Regions from separate parts of the Paracidovorax sp. MALMAid1276 genome, predicted to be linked through region 2. Evidence: predicted binding sites of a transcription regulator. Region 2 holds the regulator's gene; the other holds the start of a gene.
The links. The regulator FliA, encoded in region 2, starts transcription of late flagellar genes. The targets are predictions, from matches to a motif close to CTAAAGTTTNNNNNNNNNNNGCCGNTA.

Region 1: a site for FliA is predicted at 7,951-7,977, ahead of ACOQFS_RS15105 (YjfB family protein). Genes of this name have one in related genera too.

What each region holds. Positions count from the first base shown of each region.
Region 1 is NZ_JBMIRS010000197.1:55,831-66,169, reverse strand. It holds gene ACOQFS_RS15145 (ABC transporter permease) at 1-918, opposite strand, end outside; gene ACOQFS_RS15140 (ABC transporter ATP-binding protein) at 1,036-2,100, shown strand; gene ACOQFS_RS15135 (Yip1 family protein) at 2,329-3,561, opposite strand; gene ACOQFS_RS15130 (hypothetical protein) at 3,741-4,037, opposite strand; gene ACOQFS_RS15125 (bifunctional helix-turn-helix transcriptional regulator/GNAT family N-acetyltransferase) at 4,242-5,186, shown strand; gene ACOQFS_RS15120 (hypothetical protein) at 5,300-5,518, opposite strand; gene ACOQFS_RS15115 (IMPACT family protein) at 5,774-6,355, shown strand; gene ACOQFS_RS15110 (dihydrolipoyl dehydrogenase) at 6,491-7,909, shown strand; gene ACOQFS_RS15105 (YjfB family protein) at 8,010-8,213, shown strand; gene ACOQFS_RS15100 (NAD(P)/FAD-dependent oxidoreductase) at 8,243-9,388, opposite strand; gene ACOQFS_RS15095 (amidase) at 9,405-10,339, opposite strand, start outside.
Region 2 is NZ_JBMIRS010000175.1:52,716-63,054, reverse strand. It holds gene ACOQFS_RS12365 (flagellar basal body P-ring protein FlgI) at 1-458, opposite strand, end outside; gene ACOQFS_RS12360 (flagellar basal body L-ring protein FlgH) at 774-1,469, opposite strand; gene flgG (flagellar basal-body rod protein FlgG) at 1,500-2,282, opposite strand; gene flgF (flagellar basal-body rod protein FlgF) at 2,329-3,069, opposite strand; gene flgE (flagellar hook protein FlgE) at 3,165-4,445, opposite strand; gene ACOQFS_RS12340 (flagellar hook assembly protein FlgD) at 4,523-5,182, opposite strand; gene flgC (flagellar basal body rod protein FlgC) at 5,205-5,609, opposite strand; gene ACOQFS_RS12330 (flagellar basal body rod protein FlgB) at 5,648-6,127, opposite strand; gene flgA (flagellar basal body P-ring formation chaperone FlgA) at 6,392-7,159, shown strand; gene flgM (flagellar biosynthesis anti-sigma factor FlgM) at 7,253-7,576, shown strand; gene ACOQFS_RS12315 (hypothetical protein) at 7,623-7,973, shown strand; gene ACOQFS_RS12310 (RNA polymerase sigma factor FliA) at 8,161-8,877, opposite strand; gene ACOQFS_RS12305 (hypothetical protein) at 8,906-9,703, opposite strand; gene flhF (flagellar biosynthesis protein FlhF) at 9,696-10,339, opposite strand, start outside.

The DNA of each region.
Region 1 (10,339 bases), on a different contig from region 2:
CATGAGCACGGGCAGCGTGCACACGGCCCAGGCGGCCCAGCGGCGTGCGCCGTGCAGGGCCAGCGGCTGCGCTTCGGCCGAGCCCGCACGCCCGCCCTTGGCGGCAAAGCGCATGCGCTTTTGCGCGCGCTGTTCCAGGTGCAGCAGCACCATCACCACGAAGAGCAGCATGGTGGCCAGCTGCGCGGCGGCGATGCGGTTGTCCATGGACAGCCAGGCCTTGTAGATGCCCGTGGTGAAGGTCTGGATGCCAAAGTAGCTGGCCACGCCGAAGTCGGCCATGGTTTCCATCAGCACCAGCGCCACGCCGGCGGCCACGGCCGGGCGTGCCAGCGGCAAGGCCACGGCGCGGATGCGCCGCGGCAGGGGCGCGCCCAGCAGCCGCGCGGCCTCCATGAGGTGGGCAGCACGCTCGCCCAGGGCGGTGCGGGCCAGCAGGTACACATAGGGGTAGAGCGAAAAGATGAACACCCACACGGCGCCGCCCAGGCTGCGCACCTCGGGCAGCAGCCGGCCTTCCAGGCCGAAGGTATTGCGCAGGCCCACCTGCAGCGGGCCGCTGAACTGCAGGAAGTCGGTATAGGCATAAGCCGTCACGTAGGCCGGCATGGCCAGCGGCAGGAGCAGCAGCCATTCGAAGGTGCGGCGCCCCGGAAAGTCGAACAGGGTGACCGCCGCAGCCGTGCCCATGCCGACGACCGCCGCGCCCAGCCCCACCAGCAGGCTCAGCCACAGTGTGGTCCCCACATAGCCGGGCAGCACCGTGGCAGCCATCTCGCGCAGGATGGCGCCCGCCTGCTCGTCGCCCGGCCCCACGGGCAGCCAGGACGCGAGCACGGCGAGCACGGGCAATGCCAGAAAACCCGCAAACAGGATCAACGGGACCGAGCGAAAAGCGAATCGGGGCGTGGGGCGCAAGGGGGACGGCTCAAGGAAAGTGAAGGGACCACCGGTCGCCAGGAATCTGCTGCAGAAGGCAACGCGCAGGAATGCAAATGCGAATTTTAAGCATTCGCCACCGCCTAAAATCCCGGGATGTTTCTTGAGGTCTCCCAACTCGAAGTGCGCTATGCGGGCCGCGCGCAGGCCGCCGTGCAAGGCGTCACGCTGGCCCTGAAGGCCGGTGATATCGGCGTGCTGATCGGCCCTTCGGGCTGCGGCAAGACGACGCTGCTGCGCGCGGTGGCGGGCCTGGAGCCGGTGACGGGCGGCGAGATCCGCCTGACCAAAAGCGTGGTCGGCAGCGCCACCCTGAGCGTGCCGCCCGAGCTGCGGCGCATCGGCATGGTGTTTCAGGACTACGCGCTGTTCCCGCACCTGTCCGTGGGCCGCAACGTGGCCTTTGGCATTCACCAGCTGCCCCGCGCCGAGCAGGCGGCACGCGTGGCCGAGGTGCTCAAGCTCGTGGGGCTGGAGGGCAGCGAGCACCGCTTCCCGCACGAGCTGTCGGGCGGCCAGCAGCAGCGCGTGGCGCTGGCGCGCGCCCTGGCGCCCCGCCCGCAGCTCATGCTGCTGGACGAGCCCTTTTCCAACCTCGACGTCGACCTGCGCGAGCGGCTTGCGCACGAGGTGCGCGGCATCCTCAAGGCCGCGGGCGCCACGGCGCTGTTCGTGACGCACGACCAGTTCGAGGCGTTTGCGATCGGCGACGTGATCGGCGTGATGCATGAGGGCCAGCTACACCAGTGGGACGACGCGTACACGCTGTACCACCGCCCCACCACGCGCTTTGTGGCCGACTTCATCGGCCACGGCGTGTTTGCGCCCGCCACGCTCGTGCAGCGCGGCGACAACGTGGTGGCCCAGACCCCGCTGGGCGAGCTGACCGACCTGGACGAGTGCCCCCTGCCCGGCAGCTACCCCGGCGGCGAATGCGATGTGCTGCTGCGCGCCGACGACATCGTGCACGACGACCATGCGCCGGTGCAGGCGCAGATCGTGCGCAAGTCGTTCCGGGGCTCGGAGTTTTTGTACACCCTGCGCCTGGCCAGCGGCCACACGGTGCTGGCCCATGTGCCCAGCCACCACGACCATGCGCTGGGCGAGTGGATCGGCATCCGCGCGCAGGTGGACCATGTGGTGACGTTTCCGCGCGCCTGAGCGTTGGGGCGCCGGGCTGGGCTGGGACGGAGATCGCGCCGCTCAGACGCCAGACGGGTGCATTCCGCCTATGAATTTTCGGTCAATTTGGCCTTGAGCGCTTATCCATAAAGCGCTTGCCGCTATCATTTTTTGTAAAGCAGCCCGTTTCGACGGATCTGAAGCTGCCTTGCACGCACTGCGCACCACGGCGTCCCAGGGTCGCGGCGCACGGTGCGGGCAGGCCCCTCAGGACTTGCCCTTGCGCTGCAGCGCCTCCAGCGCATTGAGGTCGACCTGCGCCAGATACGCGCGCAGGTCTTTCACGGACAGGTTGTCGCCCTCAATGCTCACCACCACGCCGTTCTTGAGCACGGTCTTGAACTCGGCATGGCTGCCGTCCTTCTCGTGGCGCTGGTGCAGCATGCGGCCGCTCTCCTGCCAGGTCTTCTCGGCACTGGTGGCGTCTTCTTTCTCGCCCTGCGCCATGCCCATGGCCATCACGGCCATCTGGCCCAGGCCGCCGATGTCGATGATCTCCAGGCGCACCTGCTTGCTGCCGTCGCCGTACTCGGCGCTGGCCTGGCTGGTGGGCAGCCCCAGGGCCGCTCCGTCCTGCACGTTCAGCGACGTGCGCTGCAGCCCCGACAGGGCCTGCGGCAGCGCGGCCTTCAGGCTTTGCGCCGCCACGGCCTGACCACCGCCCAGCACACCGGCGGCCGCGGCCGCAGCGTTGCCCGTGGCCGCGGCCATGGCGGCGGGGTCCTGGCTCTTCTGCGCCTGTTCCATCTGGCGGGCGGCTTCTTCCATCTTCTTGCCGGCAGCCTCCAGCTTCGCGGTGTCGATGGACACGGCGCCGCCGGGCGTGTTCATGGTGACGGCCGGCGCGCCTGCCGCACCCAGCATGGCGGCGCTGCCGGGCATGAACAGCGAGCTGACCATGGCCATGACCACGCCCACCACGATGGCCGCAACCACCACCACCGCCGTGTAGGCCGCCGATTTCTCGGAGGCACTCTTCATCAGCACCGGCAGGCCGGTGTACAGCAGATACACCGAATACAGCGCCGCCAGCAGCGCCAGCATGGACAGCGCGGGCAGCAAACTGAACACGCCCCCCACCAGGGCCGCCGTGCTGGCGTACACCGCCACTTTCTGCGCCTGGATGGGGCTCTTGTGGCCGCCAAACGTGGGCGCCAGCGCGTCGATGATGAGCCCCAGCACAAAAATGCCCACGAGGCTGAGCACATACGACAGCACCATGTTGACCACCCCCGCCACCAGGGGCACGCGCACCGAGACGCCGAAGGCGCTGAAGCCGATCAGCGACAGGCCGATGAAGCCGCAGACCGCAGGGATCGCGGCCAGCACCATGGCGTAGTTTGTGTACAGGGATGCGACGTCGGCAGGCTCCGCGTCGATGGCGGCCCAGGTGGGCCGGGGCTGCAAAAGGATGTTCTTGGCGCGCTCTATCAGATTCATGGTGCCCTCCCGGCAATGGCTCTATGGCGTTTGGCGGCGTTGAAAGAAAGCCCGGCGCGCAGCCGCGCGGGCCGAAACCGCGAACGATAGGAGAAAACGGGCGGAACGGGAAGATGCAGCCCGGCCGCGCCGTGGGCCACCGTGCAATAAGTCCGGCTTTTGCCGCCCGGCAGGCGCTGTCAGCCGCGTGACGGCGGCAGGGGCGCAGGGGCGGCAGGGGTTTCGGACGGGGACTGCGCGGGCGGAGGCTCCGGCGTCTGCGCAGGAGTCTGGCTGGCCGGGGCCGGCGGGGTCTGGGCAGGCGTGGCGGCCGGTGGGGGCACGGGCGCGGAGGCGGGTGGCACGGCGGGCCGAAGGCCGGGCACCACGGCAGGGGTGTTCACCCCCTGCGCCACGGCGGCCATGGCGCTGAACACGGTGAGCGCCCACACGATCCATGGACGAAACATCTGACGAAGACACTGAGCGGCAGGCATGGCAGGCTCCCGAATGGCTGGCGCCCGTCCACGGCGGGCGGGCTCGGAGTCTGCGTGGCAGAAGGCCCATCGGCTGGAACGCACGAGAAACCGCTCTCGCACGTTTCGCTTCGATGCCTTCTACCGCGCAGACTCCCAGCCAAGGTTGGATGGACGCCGGACATATACTTGCCTTTGTCAATTAATTAAGTGACAAAGACAGCCATGACAGACACCCCGAGCAACCCCCTCCCCACCGCTGCCGTGAAAGCGGTGCGCCGGTTCAACCGCTTTTTCACCCGGCGCATCGGCGTGCTGGACCCGTACCTGGGCAGCGATCTGTCGCTGACCGATGTGCGCGTGTTGTACGAGCTGGCCCACCGCGAGGCACCGGTGGCCAGCGAACTGGCGCGCGATCTGGGCTTGGACGGGGGCTACATGAGCCGCATCCTGCGCCGCTTCGAGCAGGCAGGCTGGATCAGCCGCAGCACCAGTGCACGGGACGCGCGGCAAAGCGTGCTGACGCTGACGGATGCCGGGCGCGTTGTGTTCGAGCCCCTGGAGCAACGCTCACGCGACGAAGCCGCCGCCCTGCTCGCCCCGCTGCCGCCCGCGCGCCAGCAGCAACTGGTGGATGCGATGGGGCGGATCGAATCGCTGCTGTCTCCACCGGCGGATCACCCCCTGCCCCGCGTGGCCGTGTTGCGCGATCCCGTGCCGGGCGACATCGGCTGGGTGGTGCAGCAGCACGGCGAAATCTATTGGCGTGAATATGGATGGGACAGCCGCTTTGAAGCGCTGGTGGCCGACATTGCGGCGCAGTTCGTGCGCAAGTTTCAGCCGGCGTGGGAGCGCGGCTGGGTGGCCGAGCTGGACGGCGAGCGCGTGGGTGCCATCTTTGTGGTGCGCAAGTCCCCCACCACGGCCCAACTGCGCATGCTGATCCTTGCGCCCCAGGCCCGGGGGCTGGGGCTGGGTGCGCGGCTGACCGACGAATGCATCGCGTTTGCGCGTGCCAAAGGTTACAAAAAAATGGTGCTTTGGACCAACAGCTGCCTGGTGGCGGCCCGCGCCATCTATGCCAAGCGAGGGTTTGTGCTCAAGGCGTCCGAGCCTTATGAGGGCTTTGGACAACAGTTGGTGGGCGAGACGTGGGAGCTGAAACTGTGAATGGCGCCATGCCGCACCGGTCTGGGTCGAATGGGTGTGGACGCTGCACGCTCCCTGCGTGAGCAGCCCCACACGGCGTTCAGGCCCCCACGCTCAAGAACTCTGCGCAGCTGCTACCACTCACCCACATCGCGCACCCGCTGGGCCAGGTCTGGCCACGCATCGTCGTCGGGCGCGGCATTGGGGGTGCCATGCGCAGGCGCTGCCATGGGCACGGGTGCCGCCGCCTCGCCCTGTCCGGCTGCGGCGGCCGTCCGCGCTGGCATGAAGCGCCCAAACACATGGGTGGCAAGGGCTTGGTGCAGGGGGGCGGTGAACGGGGTGGCGAACATGGCGGAGTCCTTTGCGCTGGCCGGGGGGCTGTGCGGGTGCTTTCGAAACGATAGCGCGAGCGTAGACCCGTGCTTGGGTGGATCAGTGTAGGAAAGCGCGCTGAATGCAGGTGTGACAGAACGCACGAAACAACAGCATTACCAAGCAATCCGAAAGCACTCCCACCGCATCCGGCCTCATCGGGCGTCTGCCCGACCCAGCCCATCGCGCCGCCGTGAGGTTCATCACGGCGCGCGCCGTACACTTTGCGCCCCATGCCCTACACCCTGGCTGCACAGGCACACAGCGAACTCCTCATCAAGAAAAGCCGCTTCATCGGCTGCGTGCAGCCCATGGCCGACCGGGCCAGTGCCCAGGCGGCCGTGGACGCGCTCTGGAAGCAGCACCCGGGTGCCGCGCACATCTGCTGGGCGCTGATGGCGGGCGGCCAGTCGGCTGCGGTGGACGATGGCGAGCCGGGCGGCACTGCGGGCCGCCCCATGCTGGAGGTGTTGCGCCACCAGGACCTGGAAGGCGTGCTCGCCACGGTGGTTCGCTACTTCGGCGGCGTGAAGCTGGGTGCGGGCGGGCTGGTGCGGGCCTACACCGACACCGTGGCCCAGGCGCTGCTCGCGGCGCCCAAGGTGGCGTTGCAGCGCATGGCCACACTGCAATGCCAGGTGCCCTATGCGCTCGAAGGTCTGCTTCGCCGCGAGATCGAGTCATCGGGCGCAGAGCTGCTCACCGTGTCACACGGCACGCTGGTCACCCTGCAGATGCGCCTGCCCGAGGCGCAGACGCCGGACTTCGTGGCGCGCATCAACGATGGCGGCCAGGGCCGGGTCGGCTGGATGTGATGGAGATGCAGGGCCTGCGCCAGCGTTGGAGGGTCGGGCAAGCGAGGCAACACTGGTCCTGCGCCTACACGCCTGCGGCCGCTGTTCCGCCACACTGAACGTTCGCGACACGGTGCGACCACCGAGGAGACACTTATGAGCCAGGAGCTCGACACCATCATCATCGGCGCAGGCACGGCAGGCCTCGCGGCTCTGCGCGAGGTGCGCAAGCGCACCAGCCGCTACCTCATCGTGAACGAAGGCCCCTGGGGCACCACCTGCGCGCGCGTGGGCTGCATGCCTTCCAAGGCACTGATCGAGGCCGCCAACGCCTTTCATCGGCGCCACACGTTTGAAGAGTTCGGCCTGCGCGGCGCCGAGGCATTGTCTGCCGACATCCCCGCCGTGCTTCAGCGGGTGCGCACGCTGCGGGACGACTTCGTGGCCGGAGTGCTCAAGGCCACCGACAACCTCGGGCCCGCCCGCCGCAAGGGCCGGGCCACATTGCTGGGCCCAAACCGCGTGGACATTGACGGCACGGCGTATGACACGCGCAGCATCATCCTGGCGACCGGGTCCCGCCCCGTCGTGCCGGAAGAATGGCTGGCCTTTGGCGACCGCATGCTCACCACCGACACGCTGTTCGAACAGCCCACGCTCGGCCCCCGCATCGCAGTGATCGGCATGGGCCCGATTGGGGTGGAGCTGTCGCAGGCCCTGGCCCGCCTGGGGCTGCAGGTGGCCGCCTTCACCCGGGGCGACACCGTGGGCGGCCTGAAGGACCCCGCGCTGAATGCGCTGCAGATTGAAGTATTGAAGAAGGAGATGGTGCTGCACACCGATGCCTCGGCAGAGTTGCGCGAGGTGGCCGGGGGCATCGAGGTGCGCAGCGGCTCGCACCGTGTGGTGGTGGACCAGGTCATCGCCGCCATGGGCCGCGTGCCCAACGTCCAGTTTCTGGGGCTGGACACCCTGGGCGTACCGCTGGACAAGCGCGGCATGCCGCAGGTGGACCGGGGCACCCTGCAGATCGGCGACCTGCCCGTATTTCTGGCCGGCGACGCCAATGGCAAGACGCCGCTGCTCCATGAGGCTGCCGATGAAGGCCATATTGCAGGCATGAACGCGCTGGCCGACAACGCCACCAAGTTTCAGCGCCGCACACCGCTGTCGGTGGTTTTCTCCGATCCGCAGATTGCCGTGGTGGGCCAGCCGCGCGCCGACCTGGACAGCGCCGATGCCGTGGTGACGGGCACTGTGGATTTCGCGCAGCAGGGCCGAGCGCGGACGGCGCAGCGCAACGAGGGGCGCTTGTGCGTGCATGCCGACCGCAGCACAGGCCGCCTGCTGGGCGCCGAGATGTGCGCCCCCGAGGCCGAGCACATGGCACACCTGCTGGCGCTCGCCGTCCAGCAGCGGCTCAGCGTGCACGATCTGCTGGGCATGCCCTTCTACCACCCCACACTAGAAGAAGGCCTGCGCTCCGCCTTGCGGGACGCTGCCCGGCAGCTGCCCACGGCGCGTGAATCCGACCTGTCGAGCTGCCCGGCCATCGGCGTTGACGCGCTGGAGTAGCTCCGACCAGGTCCCGCTGGCGAACACCTTCGGCAATGCCGCTCAAGATCTGCTGGCAAGTGCCGATAACCACCCATCGCCTTCAGGAGGAAGCCTTGCCATGGACGTCGCACTGACCAACAGCCTCATCAACACCGCTACCGCCCTGGCCAGCGCCAAGACCTCGGACGCCGTGAACATGGCCGTGCTCAAGCAAGCCATGGACATCCAGGAAGTGGCGGCCACCACCCTGCTGGAGGCCCTGCCCCAGCCCGCGCTGGCCACCAGCGGAACGCTGGGCACGCAGGTCAACACCTTCGCCTGAACGCCCCCACCGATTTCGTTGCTGCGCCCTTACCGCAAACGCGCAGGCGATAGCCCCTCGACCCCCACCCCCTCGCGCACCAGTTCTTCGGCCAGTGGCTCGCCCCGCAACAGCTGCCGCGCCAGCAACGACGCCCCCGCCGCACTCTGGATCCCATACCCGCCCTGCCCCGCCAGCCAGAAGAAGCCGGGCACATGGTTGTCCCAGCCGATCACCATGTCGCCGTCCGGCACAAACGAGCGCAGCCCGGCCCAGGTGTGCGATGGGCGGCGGATCTGGAAGGTGGTCATCTCCTCGATGTGATAGATCCCGGTGGCCACGTCCAGCTCTTCGGGCACCACGTCATGCGGGTGCGTCGGGTCGGCATTGGCCGGTGAGCCCAGCAGCTGCCCCGCGTCGGGCTTGAAGTAAAAACTCTCGTCCACCCCCACGACGGCCGGCCAGTGCGTGGCGTCCATGCCCTCGGGCACGGGGAAGGTGAACGCCGTGCGGCGGCGTGGCTCCAGCCCGATGGGCGGCACGCCCGCCAGGCCCGCCACCACGTCGGCCCAGGCGCCCGCCGCGTTGACAAGCGTGCCCGCCGCAAACACCCGCCCATCGGCCAGCGTCACCTGCCACACACCGCCTTCGCGGTGCACGGCTGTTACCTCGGCATTCGTCAGCACCTGGCCGCCGCGCTGGCGCAGGCCACGCAGATAGCCCTGGTGCAGCGCATTCACGTCGATGTCCGCCGCCTCGGGCTCGCTCATGCCGGCGGCCACGGCCTCGGGTTTCAGGCAGGGCAGCATCGCCAGCAGCTCGTCCCGCGCCACCCACCGCACATTGGGCGAAGTGGCATGCGCTTCCTCGTAGGTCTGTTTCAGCAGGTCCAGCTGGTCCGGCCCGGCCACATAGACCACGCCCCGGGGCGACAGGATGGGGTCGCCGCCAAACTCGGGCGGCGGCGCATCGTAGAAGGCGCGGCTGGCACGGGTCAGCGCCTGGATGTTGGGTGTGCCGTAGGTGGCCATGTAGAGGGCTGCCGAGCGGCCGGTGGTGTGGTAGCCGGGCTGCGATTCGCGCTCCAGCAGCAGCACGCTGGCGCCCTGCCCGGCGGCGCCGGGCTGTACCAGTTGCCAGGCCACGGAGGCTCCGGCAATGCCTGCGCCAATCACGAGGGTGTCTACGGTTTGCATGGTCGGTGTCTCCTGCTCAAACCGCCGACACCTGCGCTGCCGACGCTGTACGGTCGTCGCGCGGCAGACTGCGGGCGTCGCGCGGGTCGGGTGCCTGCGTCACGATGGAGGTCAGCGCAGGCTCGGCGCGGGTCTGCATCAATTTGGCAATATCAGGCCGGGGCCGCGCCAGCCCCGCAATGCCCTTGAACGCCTGCTCCAGCGCATGCCCCACGCCCAGCGTGTGCCGGTCGGCACGAAAGCGCCCCACGATCTGCAGGCCAAACGGCATGCCCGCGTCGTCCAGCCCGCACGGCAGGCTCAGCGCCGGGTGGGTGGTGAGCGTGGTCACATAGGTCAGCGCCAGCCAGCGGTAGTAATTGGCCTGCGGCTCGCCGTGGATGTGGCTGGCAAACAGCTCAGTCCACGCAAACGGCGACACCGGCGTGGTGGGCGCCAGGATGACGTCGTAGTCCTGGTACAGCTTCTGGAACCGCGCCAGGATGCGCGTCTGCTCCGCCTGCGCCCAGGCGCTGTCCAGCAGCGTCATCGCGGCGCCCATTTCGTAATTGGCGCGGGTGTTGGGCCCCAGGCTGGCAGGGTCGCGCTCGTAGGCCTCGCGCGTGCTGGCCACAAAGGCCTCGGCGCGCAGCACGTCAAAGCAGCGGTGCACATCGCCCAGGTCGATGTCAATGGCGTCGCACCGCGCAAACAGGTGCTGCATGGCCTGCACCTTGCGGCGGAACACGGCGCGGATGCCGTTGTCCACCGCGCAGGCGCCAAAGTCCTCGGTATAGGCCACGCGCAGGCGACTCAGGTCCACGGCTTCAGGCAGCAAGAAACTCATGGGGTCCAGCGGATAGCTCAGCGGGTCGCCGGGCGACATGCCCGCCGAGGCCGCCAGCTGCAGGCAGGCCTCTTCCACTGTGCGGCCCATGGGGCCCACCACCGAAATCGGCGTCCAACCCAGCA
Region 2 (10,339 bases):
AGCGCATAGATCTCGCCGTCGGCGCCGCGCAGCGGCGTGGTGATCAGCGTGCCGCCCTTGAGCGACTTGGCATTGCCCATGGACGAGACGTTCACGTCGATCATCTGGCCGGGCTGCGCAAAGGCCGGCAGCTGGGCCGTGATGATCACGGCCGCCACGTTCTTGAGCTGCAGCTGCCCCGCCGCGCTGGGGGGCAGGCTGATGCCCATCTGCTGCAGGTAGTTCGACATGGCCTGCGTGGTGTAGGGCATCTGCGTGGTCTGGTCGCCCGTGCCGTCCAGGCCCACCACCAGCCCATAGCCGGTCAGCTGGTTGGTGCGCACGCCCTGCACCGCAGCCACTTCCTTGATGCGCAAGGCGTGAGCGGGTGTGGCGGCCACCGCAGCCGCCAGCACTGCCAGCGGCAGCCACACGGCGCGGAAATGGCGTTGCAGGGAGGTGAGGGACAGGGCTTTCATGACACCGATTGTGGGCGGCCCCGCGCGGAACTAAAACCCAAAAAGAAGCGGGTTCACCGGCTTATTGCGGCACTAGTTCTGCGTGCCAATGCGGAGAAAAAATGTGAATCAAAACAGCCTCCAGAGCTTGCTGGATAGGCGCCGAAAGCTATCATTTTTGATGGCCGCACTGCCGTCGCACTGCCGTCGCACAGGCGCGGCCCAGCGAGGGCAGCCGCGCAAGGGCCGCCCCGCCGCGCTGGCTGCGTCCCCCTCCCGGAGCGCGCAGCGCGTACAGAGAGGGGGAAGGCGCGAAGCGACTCAGGGGGTGCTTCTCTAGAACGGCGTGATCGTGTTGAAGAACCGCCCCATCCAGCCCATGACCTGCGCCTCGTTCTGCGCGCCCCGGCCGCGCGACTCGACGCGCACGTTCGCCACCTGGGTGGAGTTGATGATGCTGCCCGGCTGCAGCGAGCGCGGGTCGATGGTGCCGGAAAAGCGCAGCACGTCCACGTTCTGGTTCACGCCGATCTGCTTTTCGCCGGCCACGATCAGGTGGCCGTTGGGCAGCACGTCGACCACGGTGGCGGTGATGGAGCCCTGGAAGGTGTTGGCGCTTTCGGTGCCGCCCTTGCCGGCAAAGGTGTTGCCCGAATTCGCGCCCACGCCCAGCTTGTCGGTGAAGGTCTTGCTGGTGAAGGGCAGGGCGCTCACGCCGGCCGAAATCTCGGACGTGCGGTCCACCGTGGAGGACGACTTCTGGCTGGCCGTCACGTTCTCGACGATCTGGATGGTGACGCTGTCGCCCACCAGGCGCGCGCGCCGGTCTTCGAACGCGGGGCGGTAACTGGCGGTGTGGAACAGCCCGCCCGTGACGGGCGGCGGCGTGCGCGGCGCGGCGGCCAGGGGCGGCGGCGTGGTGGGCAAAATGTCCACCGGCGGCGGGGGCGACAGGCTGGCGCAGCCCGCGCTGATGATGGCTGCGCCCAGCACCGTGGTGTGGACGCACAGGCGGCGAATCAATGTCTTCATGGCAGTCACCCTGGGATTGCGCGGTGGGGATTACAGCTGGGCCAGCTTGGCCAGCATCTGGTCGGAGGTCTGGATGGCCTTGGAATTCATCTCGTAGGCGCGCTGGGTCTGGATCATGCTCACCAGCTCCTCCACCACGTTCACGTTGGACGATTCCAGAAAGCCCTGGCGGATGTAGCCCAGGCCGTTGGTGCCCGGGGTGCCCTGCTGCGGCTGGCCCGAGGCGGCCGACTCCTTGAACAGGTTCTGCCCGATGGGCTGCAGGCCGGAGTTGTTCACGAAGCTGGACATGGCCAGGTTGCCCAGGGGCTGGGGCTGTGTATTGCCCGGCACGATGGCGGTGACCGCGCCTTCGGTGCTGATGCTGATGCTGGTGGCATTGGCGGGCACCGTGATGCCGTTGGCCACGGGCAGGCCGCTGGAGGTGACCATGCGGCCCTGCGCGTCGATCTGGAACGAGCCGTCGCGCGTGTAGCCGATGGTGCCGTCGGGCAGCGTCACTTCAAAAAAGCCGTTGCCGTTGATGGCCACGTCCAGGCTGTTCTTGGACTCCTGCAGGCTGCCCTGCACGAAGTTGCGGCTGGTGGCCACGGTGCGCACGCCCAGGCCCAGATGCAGGCCCGTGGGCAACTGGTTCTGCTCGTCGTTGTTGGCACCCACCTGGCGCAGGTTCTGGTAGATCAGGTCTTCAAACACGGCGTTGTTGCGCTTGAAGCCGGTGGTGGACACGTTGGCCAGGTTGTGCGAGATGACGTCGAGCTGCGTCTGCTGGGCAGACATGCCGGTCTTGGCGATCCAGAGGGAGTTGATCATGGTGCTTCTTCCTTGTGGCAGGTGCGGCGGTCGGCGCGGGGCTTCATCAGCCGTTCAGGCTCAGCAGCTGGCTGGCGGCCTTGTCGGAGTTCTCGGCGGTCTGCAGCAGCTTGATCTGCTGCTCGAACTGGCGTGACGCGGCGATCATGCCCACCATGCATTCCACGGGGTTGACGTTGGAGCCTTCGACGGCGCCTGCCAGCATGCGGGCGTTGGCGTCGTTGGGGATGGGGTCGCCCGAGACGGTGCGGAACAAACCGTCGTCGCCGCGCTTGAGCCGGTCTTCCGGCGTGGGGGTGGCCAGCTTCAGGCGGCCCACGGGCTGCGCGGCCTGGCCCGCGACCTTGGCGGTCACGGTGCCGTCCGAGCCCAGGCTGACCTCGGCACCCGGCGGCACGTCGATGGGGGCGCCCCCGTCCGACAGCACCGGCAGGCCCGTGGGCGTGAGCAGCTGCCCCTGGGCCGACACCTCGAAGACGCCGGCGCGGGTGTAGGCCTCGGTGCCGTCCAGGCCCTGCACCGCAAACCAGGCGTTGCCCATGGCCATGGCGTCCAGGTTGCGGCCGGTGCGCTGCACCGGGCCGGGCGTTTCCAGGTGGCCCGACGTGGCCTCCAGCGCAAACACGCGGGTCTTGGCGCCGTCGCCCTGGATGGGCACCGCGCGGAACGTGGACATCTCGGCCCGGAAGCCATTGGTGGACACATTGGCCAGGTTGTTGGACAGTACGGCCTGCCGGTGGGCGGCCGCGTTGGCGCCCGTCATCGAGGTGTAGATGATGCGGTCCATGGCAGGTTTCTCCGTGTGCTTCCGATTTGATAGCTGCTGACGCTTTATGGATAAGCGCTAGGGGCTGTTTTGACTTGAAATCAGGCTGAGGCCGATCAGCGCAGGTTCACCAGCGTGGACATCACCTGGTCCTGCGTCTTGATGGTCTGCGCGTTGGCCTGGTAGGCACGCTGCGCGGTCATCATGTTCACCAGCTCGGCGGTGAGGTCCACGTTGGAGTCTTCGAGTGCGCCCGAGCGCAGCGAGCCGAAGCTGCCGTCGGTGGGGGCGCCCACCACGGGCTGGCCCGACTCGAACGTGGCCGCCCAGTTGTTGCCGCCCAGGGACGCCAGGCCCTGCGTGTTGCGGAAGCTCGACAGGGCCAGCTGCCCCTCGGCGCGCGTCACGCCGTTGGAGTAGCGGGTCATGATCATCCCGTTGTTCTCGACGTTGATGCCCGTCAGCTCGCCTGCGGTGTAGCCGTCCTGGGTGAGGTTGGACACCGCAAACTTGGTGCCGAACTGCGTGACGCCGCCCAGGTCGATCTGCACGTCGAAAGCGGGCAGGTTGTTGGGGTTGGGGGGCGTGGGGTTCACGGTGAGCGGCATCGAGAAACCGGTGGCGGGCGGCGTGGCCACCGGCCCGGTGATGGCGCCGCTGTTGTCGAACGTGATCTGGCCGATGGGCGTGGCCACCACGGGCGGGGTGGCCAGCGGGTCGTCGAGCTGGTCGTACACGTCCCAGGTGTTGTCGGTGGCCGTCTTCTGGAAGTACAGGTTCACCGGCTTGGCCACACCCTGGCTGTCGTAGACGTTGATCGACGTGCCGTAGGTGGCGCGCGGTGTGGCCGGCACGGGCGGGGTGGCCGTGGGGTCGCCGGCCGCATCGGTGGCGCGCGCGTCGAGGTTGAACGAGGTGGTGATGGTCGTGGTCTGGCGGGCCGGAATGGGCTCGGTGGTGGGGAACGACATCGGAACGGGCGTGGAGCCCGTGCGCAGGCCCGTGGTGGGATCCACCGGGTAGCCCATCACCCGGGCGCTGTCGTTGGTGACCATGTTGCCCACCTTGTCCAGCTTGAAGTTGCCGGCGCGGGTGTAGGCGGGGGTGCCGTCGGGCATCTGCAGCGTGAAGAAGCCGTTGCCGTTGATGGCCACGTCCAGGCTGTTGCCGGTGATGGTGAGGTTGCCCTGCGAGAACTGCTGGGCCACGTCCGCCACCTCCACGCCGATGCCGGCGTTGACGCCGCCCGACGAGCCGATGGCCGAGGCCACCATTTCGGCGAACTCTGCGCGCGAGGCCTTGAAGCCGACGGTGTTCGCGTTGGCGATGTTGTGGCCAATCACGTCCAGGTTCTTGCTGGATGCGTTCAGGCCCGAAAGGCCTTGCTGGAAGCTCATGGTGTTCTCCTAGGGGAAGCTGGCGGGTGCGGGGGCAGAGGGGCTAAAAAATGAATGTGTTGCCGGGATCGTGGGGCTTACAGAACGGCCTTGACCTTGTCGTAGGTCACCGTGCCGCCGCCGGCCAGGTCCAGCGTGAGCTGGCCGCCGCTGCTGCCGGTGCCGGTGACGCGCGACTGCACGAGCGGCGTGCTTTCCACCGCCACGCCGGCGCTGTTGAGTGCTGTGACCTTGAAGCGCAGGTCGGTGGTGCTGCCTGCGTACTTGCTGGCGTCCCACTCGAAGCTGTGCCGGCCTGCGGTCTTGGCGTTCAGGTCCAGCGTGCCCACCAGCTGGCCGCCGGCGGTGAGGATCTCGACCTTCACGTCGGCTGCGGCGCCGGAGAGCTCGAACATGCCGCTGCCCACGCCGTCTTCCACGGCCAGGCTGTCGCCCTCGGTCACCACGTTGCGCCCGATCATCGCGGAGCCCTGCAGCAACTGCATGGAGTTGAACTGCTCGGCAATGCCCAGCATGGTGTAGTTGAGCTGCTGGATGCCGGTGACCGTGTTGATCTGCGCGATCTGCGAGGTCATCTGCGCGTTGTCCAGCGGGTTCATCGGGTCCTGGTTGGTGAGCTGCGCCACGAGCAGCTTGAGGAACCGGTCCTGCGCGCCCTCGGCGTCGTTGGCCGAGGCGGCCTTGGACGCCGCCGTGTCGGCGGTGGTGGTGGTATTGTTGCTGACGCCGTAGATCATGGTCGTACCCGGTTCTTTCGTGTTACTGGCCCATCTGCAGGGTCTTGAGCAGCAGCGTCTTGGCCGTGTTCATCACCTCGACGTTGTTCTGGTAGGAGCGCGAAGCGGAGATCATGTTGACCATCTCCTCCACCGCGTTGACGTTGGAATGTGTGACGTAGCCCTGCGCGTCGGCAGAGGGATGGCTCGGATCGTGCACGCGGCGGCCGGCCACATTGCTTTCGGTGACGCCGCTCACCCGCACGCCGGCGGCGGTGTCGGCGCCCATGTTCTCGGTCTGGAACACCAGCTGCCGGGCCTTGTACGCCTGCCCGTCCGGACCGGCCACGGCCTCGACGTTGGCCAGGTTGCTGGCCACCACGTTGAGCCGCTGCGACTGCGCGCTGATGGCGCTGCCGGAGACGTTGAAGATGGAGAACATGGACATGACGGGTCTCGCTTTCTGGTCGGGTCTGCGCCGGCGCGTTACTGGCCCTGGATGGCGCTGAGCATGGTCTTGGCGTTGCCGTTGATGAAGCGCAGCGTGGCCTCGTAGCGCACGGCGTTGTCGGCAAAGGCGGCGCGTTCGCGGTTCATGTCGACCGAGTTGCCGTCGAGTGCGGGCTGGGTCTGCACCGCATAGCCCAGCGTGCCCCGGGACTCCAGGGCCGATGCGGTACTGCGGGTGACGGGCACGGGGATGTGGCGCGGGTCGGTGGCACCGGCCGTGCCCACCACGCCGGCCAGCACCTGGCGCGTGACGCCCGAGCCGCCGGCCGCGGCATCGGCCCCGGCGCTGCGGGTGGCGGTGGCCTCGCTCAGCGCATCGCTGAACTTGAAGTCGCGGGCCACGTAGCCCGGGGTGTCGGCGTTGGCGATGTTGCTGGCGATGGCACGCTGGCGCTCGGACCGCAGGATCAGTGCGGTGCCGTGGAAGTCCAGCCGGTTGGTCATCTTGTCGAGCATGGGGGCCTCACGCCGTGGGTTGCAAGGAAGGGCGCCGGGGCCCCGCTTCGGGGCGGTTTCCGGCGTGGCTCGATTATGGAAATCGCTGCGTTTTTCTAAAGCGCGAAGAACGCGGAAATCGGCGCGCAGTTTGGGCCTTTGCGCGGCGGCCGACTGCCTATAGTTGCAGGGGTCGAATGGCATCTGCCCTGCCTGTTGTCGACGTGACCGCCCCTCCCAATCCTTGCCCGGTGGCAGCCGGGATGCATGCCCTGGAGGCCAGCCATGCGCCATCACCATTTCGTTTCCGTGTTCCAGACGCTCAGCCCGCTGTGGCGGGGTGTGCTGGCGACGGCCGTTGCGGGGGCCGCCGTCCTCGCAGCCCCCGCGGCCGCGCAGGAGGCCGCCGCCGATCCGTCCGCCGACCTCGCCCCCATCACCCAGCGCTGGCTGGACGACACCCTTGCGCGCAATCAGGTGGCCGGGCTGCCGCTGCGCATGGAAGTGAGCGTGGGCTCACTGGACCCGCGCCTGCGCCTGGCGCCCTGCGCACGGGTGGAGCCCTATTTGCCCGTGGGCGCCCGCCTGTGGGGCCGCACCCGGCTGGGCCTGCGCTGCGTGCAGGGTGCCACGGCCTGGAACGTGTTCCTGCCCGTCACCGTCAAGGCCTATGGCCCTGCCTGGGTGCTGACCAGCAACGTGGCCCCCGGCGCCGTGCTCACCGCGAACGACGCCACCGAGTCGGAAGTGGACTGGGCGGCCGACACGCAGAACGCCGTGGTGGCCAACCCCGACCAGTGGGTGGGCCAGGTGGCATCGCGCCAGCTGATGGCCGGCCAGGCGCTGCGCCAGAACATGGTGCGCGCGCCCCAGCTGTTCCGCGCCGGTGCCCAGGTCAAGGTGGTGGCGCAGGGCCCCGGCTATGCCGTCACCGCAGCCGGCCAGGCCCTGGCGGGCGCGGGCGCAGGCGACACTGTGCGCATACGCATGAACAATGGCAAGATCATTGCCGGCATTGTGGGTGTTGATGGAACGGTGGAGGTCGCACTTTGATGACGCGCACGCGATAAATGGCTAAAGTCCACCGCCAAAGCGTCGAAAACATTGCTACTGTGCCCCACTCCATGCGGGGCAGTGGAGAGAGCGATGAAGATAGGTCAAAAACCGGAACTCCCGGCCGCGCTGGCGCAAACCGGGCAAGCCAAGCCCGCCAAAAGCCCCGCCGCAGCCCCCGTTGAAGGAGCTGCCAAGGACGCCGTGGCCGCGTCGGCCGCCGGTGTGCCTGTCACGGTGTCCAGCTCGGTGCGTGGCCTTGACCAGGGTGCCCGTGCAGCGGGCGACTTCGATGCCGGCAAAGTGAAGGCCGTGCGCTCGGCCATTGAAAACGGCACGTTCTCGGTCAACGCCGACGCCATCGCCGACAAGATGCTGTCCAACGCCCAGGAAATCCTGGCGCGCGCTCGCGGCTGAGCCCGCTTTGTATTTCGGCCCCTTCCCCCATTTCTGAAACCCCCGCATGGATCTGGAAACTGCGCTGAGCCATGTCGAAGAGCAGGTGCAGGCCGTCTCGGCCGCTCTTCTGGCCACGGATGCGCCGGCGCTCGAGCGCAGCGGCACCGCGCTGCGCCATGCGGCGTCCGATCTTGCCCAGGTGCTGTCACGCACCGACCCCGCCTCGCTGCCCCCATCGCTCGCCCAGCGCCTGCAGGCCGTGAGCAGCAGCGTCGCCATGCAGCGCGACAATCTGGCGCGTGTGGCCGCCCTGACCGACCGCCAGGTGGCCACCGTGCTGCCGCCCACGGACGCCAGCACCTATGGCGCCCGCCCCGGCAACGGCGCGGCCCGCATCTACAAGGCAGCGGGCTGACCCGCCGCATTCCTTCAGTGTTTTGGGGTTTTTGCTCCTGAAAACAGAGCTGCCAGCGCTTGTCAGGCAACGGTTTCAGGTGAAAAACATCTGAATCCATTGCACAGCAAGCGCTGGCAGCTCTGTTTTGTATAGCAAACGGTGTGGGTGCCCGCCATCTTCGGGCTTGCCGCGCGGCGGCGCGGTTTCAATGCGCGCGCATCTTGGCGCGCAGCCGCGCGATGGACTGGCTGTGCAGCTGGCACACGCGCGATTCGGTCACGCCCAGCACCGCGGCAATCTCCTTGAGGTTCATGTCATGTTCGTAGTACATGCCCATGATGTGCTGCTCGCGTTCGGGCAGGCTCTTGATGGCGCTCACGAGCGACATCTTCAGCCGCTGGTCCCGCAGCAGCTCCAGCGGGTCGGCGTCGGCATCGGCCACATGGCGGTCCAGAAAACCGTCGTCATCGTCGTTGCCGTGGGTCATGTCCTCCAGGTACACCAGCTGCGTGCCGCGCACCTTGCCCAGCAGGCTCTGGTAGTCGGCCAGGCTCAGGCCCATCTCGTTGGCAATCTCTGATTCGAGCGGGCTGCGGCCGAGCTTCTGTTCCAGGCGCTGCACGGCGTGCTCGATGTCCTTCTGGCTCTTGCGCGAGCTGCGGCTCATCCAGTCGCCTTCGCGCAGTTCGTCGAGCATGGCGCCGCGGATGCGCTGGGTGGCAAAGGTTTCGAACTGCACGCCCTGGGCCACTTCGTAGCGCGAGAGGGCTTCTGCCAGGCCCATCATGCCGACCTGGATGAGGTCATCCAGCTCCACATTGGGCGGCAGCTTGGCGATCATGTGGTGCGCGATCCGGCGGACCAGCGGCACATGCTGGCGGATCATCGCGTCACGATCAAGCTGGCCTTTGGCGGTGTACATAGAGAGCGTGTGATGCACCGGGTGAACGTCAGTGGCTCCGGACAAGGTGTGCGGAACTGCCCTTGGGGGCGTAGGAGTGCAGCGCGGGCAGCGATTCGGCGATGGTGCCCGCATTTTCCAGCAGTTGCAAGGCCAGGCGCTGAAGCTCCTGGGGGTTCTGCGTGGCGATGGTGGTGGTGCTCAGCGCGCTGCCCAGATGGCGTTGCACACAGCCTTGCAGCGTGTGCAATGCTGCCTGGGTCTTGCGCCGCTCGGCCGCTCCGGTGCCGCGCAGCAGGGCGGCCACCATGCAGGGCAGGCCGGTGTCCACGGCGATCTGTTTCAGGCTCTTGTAGCTGCCCATCACCCCGGCGGCGCCTTCGCCCATCACCACCAGTGGCACCGTGGCTGTGTGGGTGAGCAAGGGGCCCAGCGTGGCTGCCGGGGCATGCAGCACCACGATGCCGTAGGTCCTGAAGTACGGCAGCAGGCCGTGCAGCGGCGGCGCATCGCTGCGCTCGGCGGCGCGGCACATGCGCAGCATGCCCTGCGCGGCCGGAATCACGGCCAGCGATGCGGAGGAGGCGCCCAGGTTCAGCTGGACGTCGTCGCGCCACGAGGCCTGCTGCAGCAGGTGCAGCAGCCCCGGGCTGTGGTCGGTTTCGTGGGCCGTGCCGTCCAGCACCACCACCGGGTAGCCCAGGCGCTGCAGGCTGGCGCAGATCTGCCACAGGGCTTCCAGCCCGGTGGGGCTGTTGCCCTGGCTGGCCACGGCCACGACGCGCAGGTCGGCCTGGGGGGTGAAGCTGTGCAGGCCTGCGGCCTGGTGGAATCCGATATCAAGCATCGACCAGCCCCCTGTCTGCCACGGTGTCGGGCGAGTGTGAGAAGAAGAAGTTCAGGTCGGCCGCCTTGGGGTCGAACGCCGACTTGACGGGCGAGCGCATGGAGGTCGAGATCAGCCGGTGCGCGTCGGCGCGCTCCCAGTCTTCGGGCACGCGCTGGCCATTGGTCACGCCGCGCAGCACCATCTGGTGGCGGATCAGCGCGTCGATGGCCGGGCCGAGCTTCACGGCCTCGTCCACCTTGGAGAGGATGGCCTGCGGCCCCGTTCCCTGCGTGCCGGTGGTCTTGAAGGCGGTGAGCACGTCGTCCAGCGTGTCGCCATGGCAGCCCGCATTGAGCACCAGCAGGCGGTTCACATGGGGCAGGTCCAGCACATCCAGCATGTCGCGCTTGCGCGGGTCGCGCGGGGCGATGCCGGTGGTGTCGATGAGCACCATCTTCTTGCCGCTGAGCAGGCCCAGCAGGTCCTGCAGTGCGGCGCGGTCATGCGCCAGGTGGGCGACGATGCCCAGCATGCGGCCGTAGGTGCGCAGCTGCTCGTGCGCGCCCACGCGGTAGGTGTCCAGCGTGATCAGGCCGACGCTGCCGGGGCCGTGGATGCGCGCGCACATGGCGGCCAGCTTGGCTGTGGTGGTGG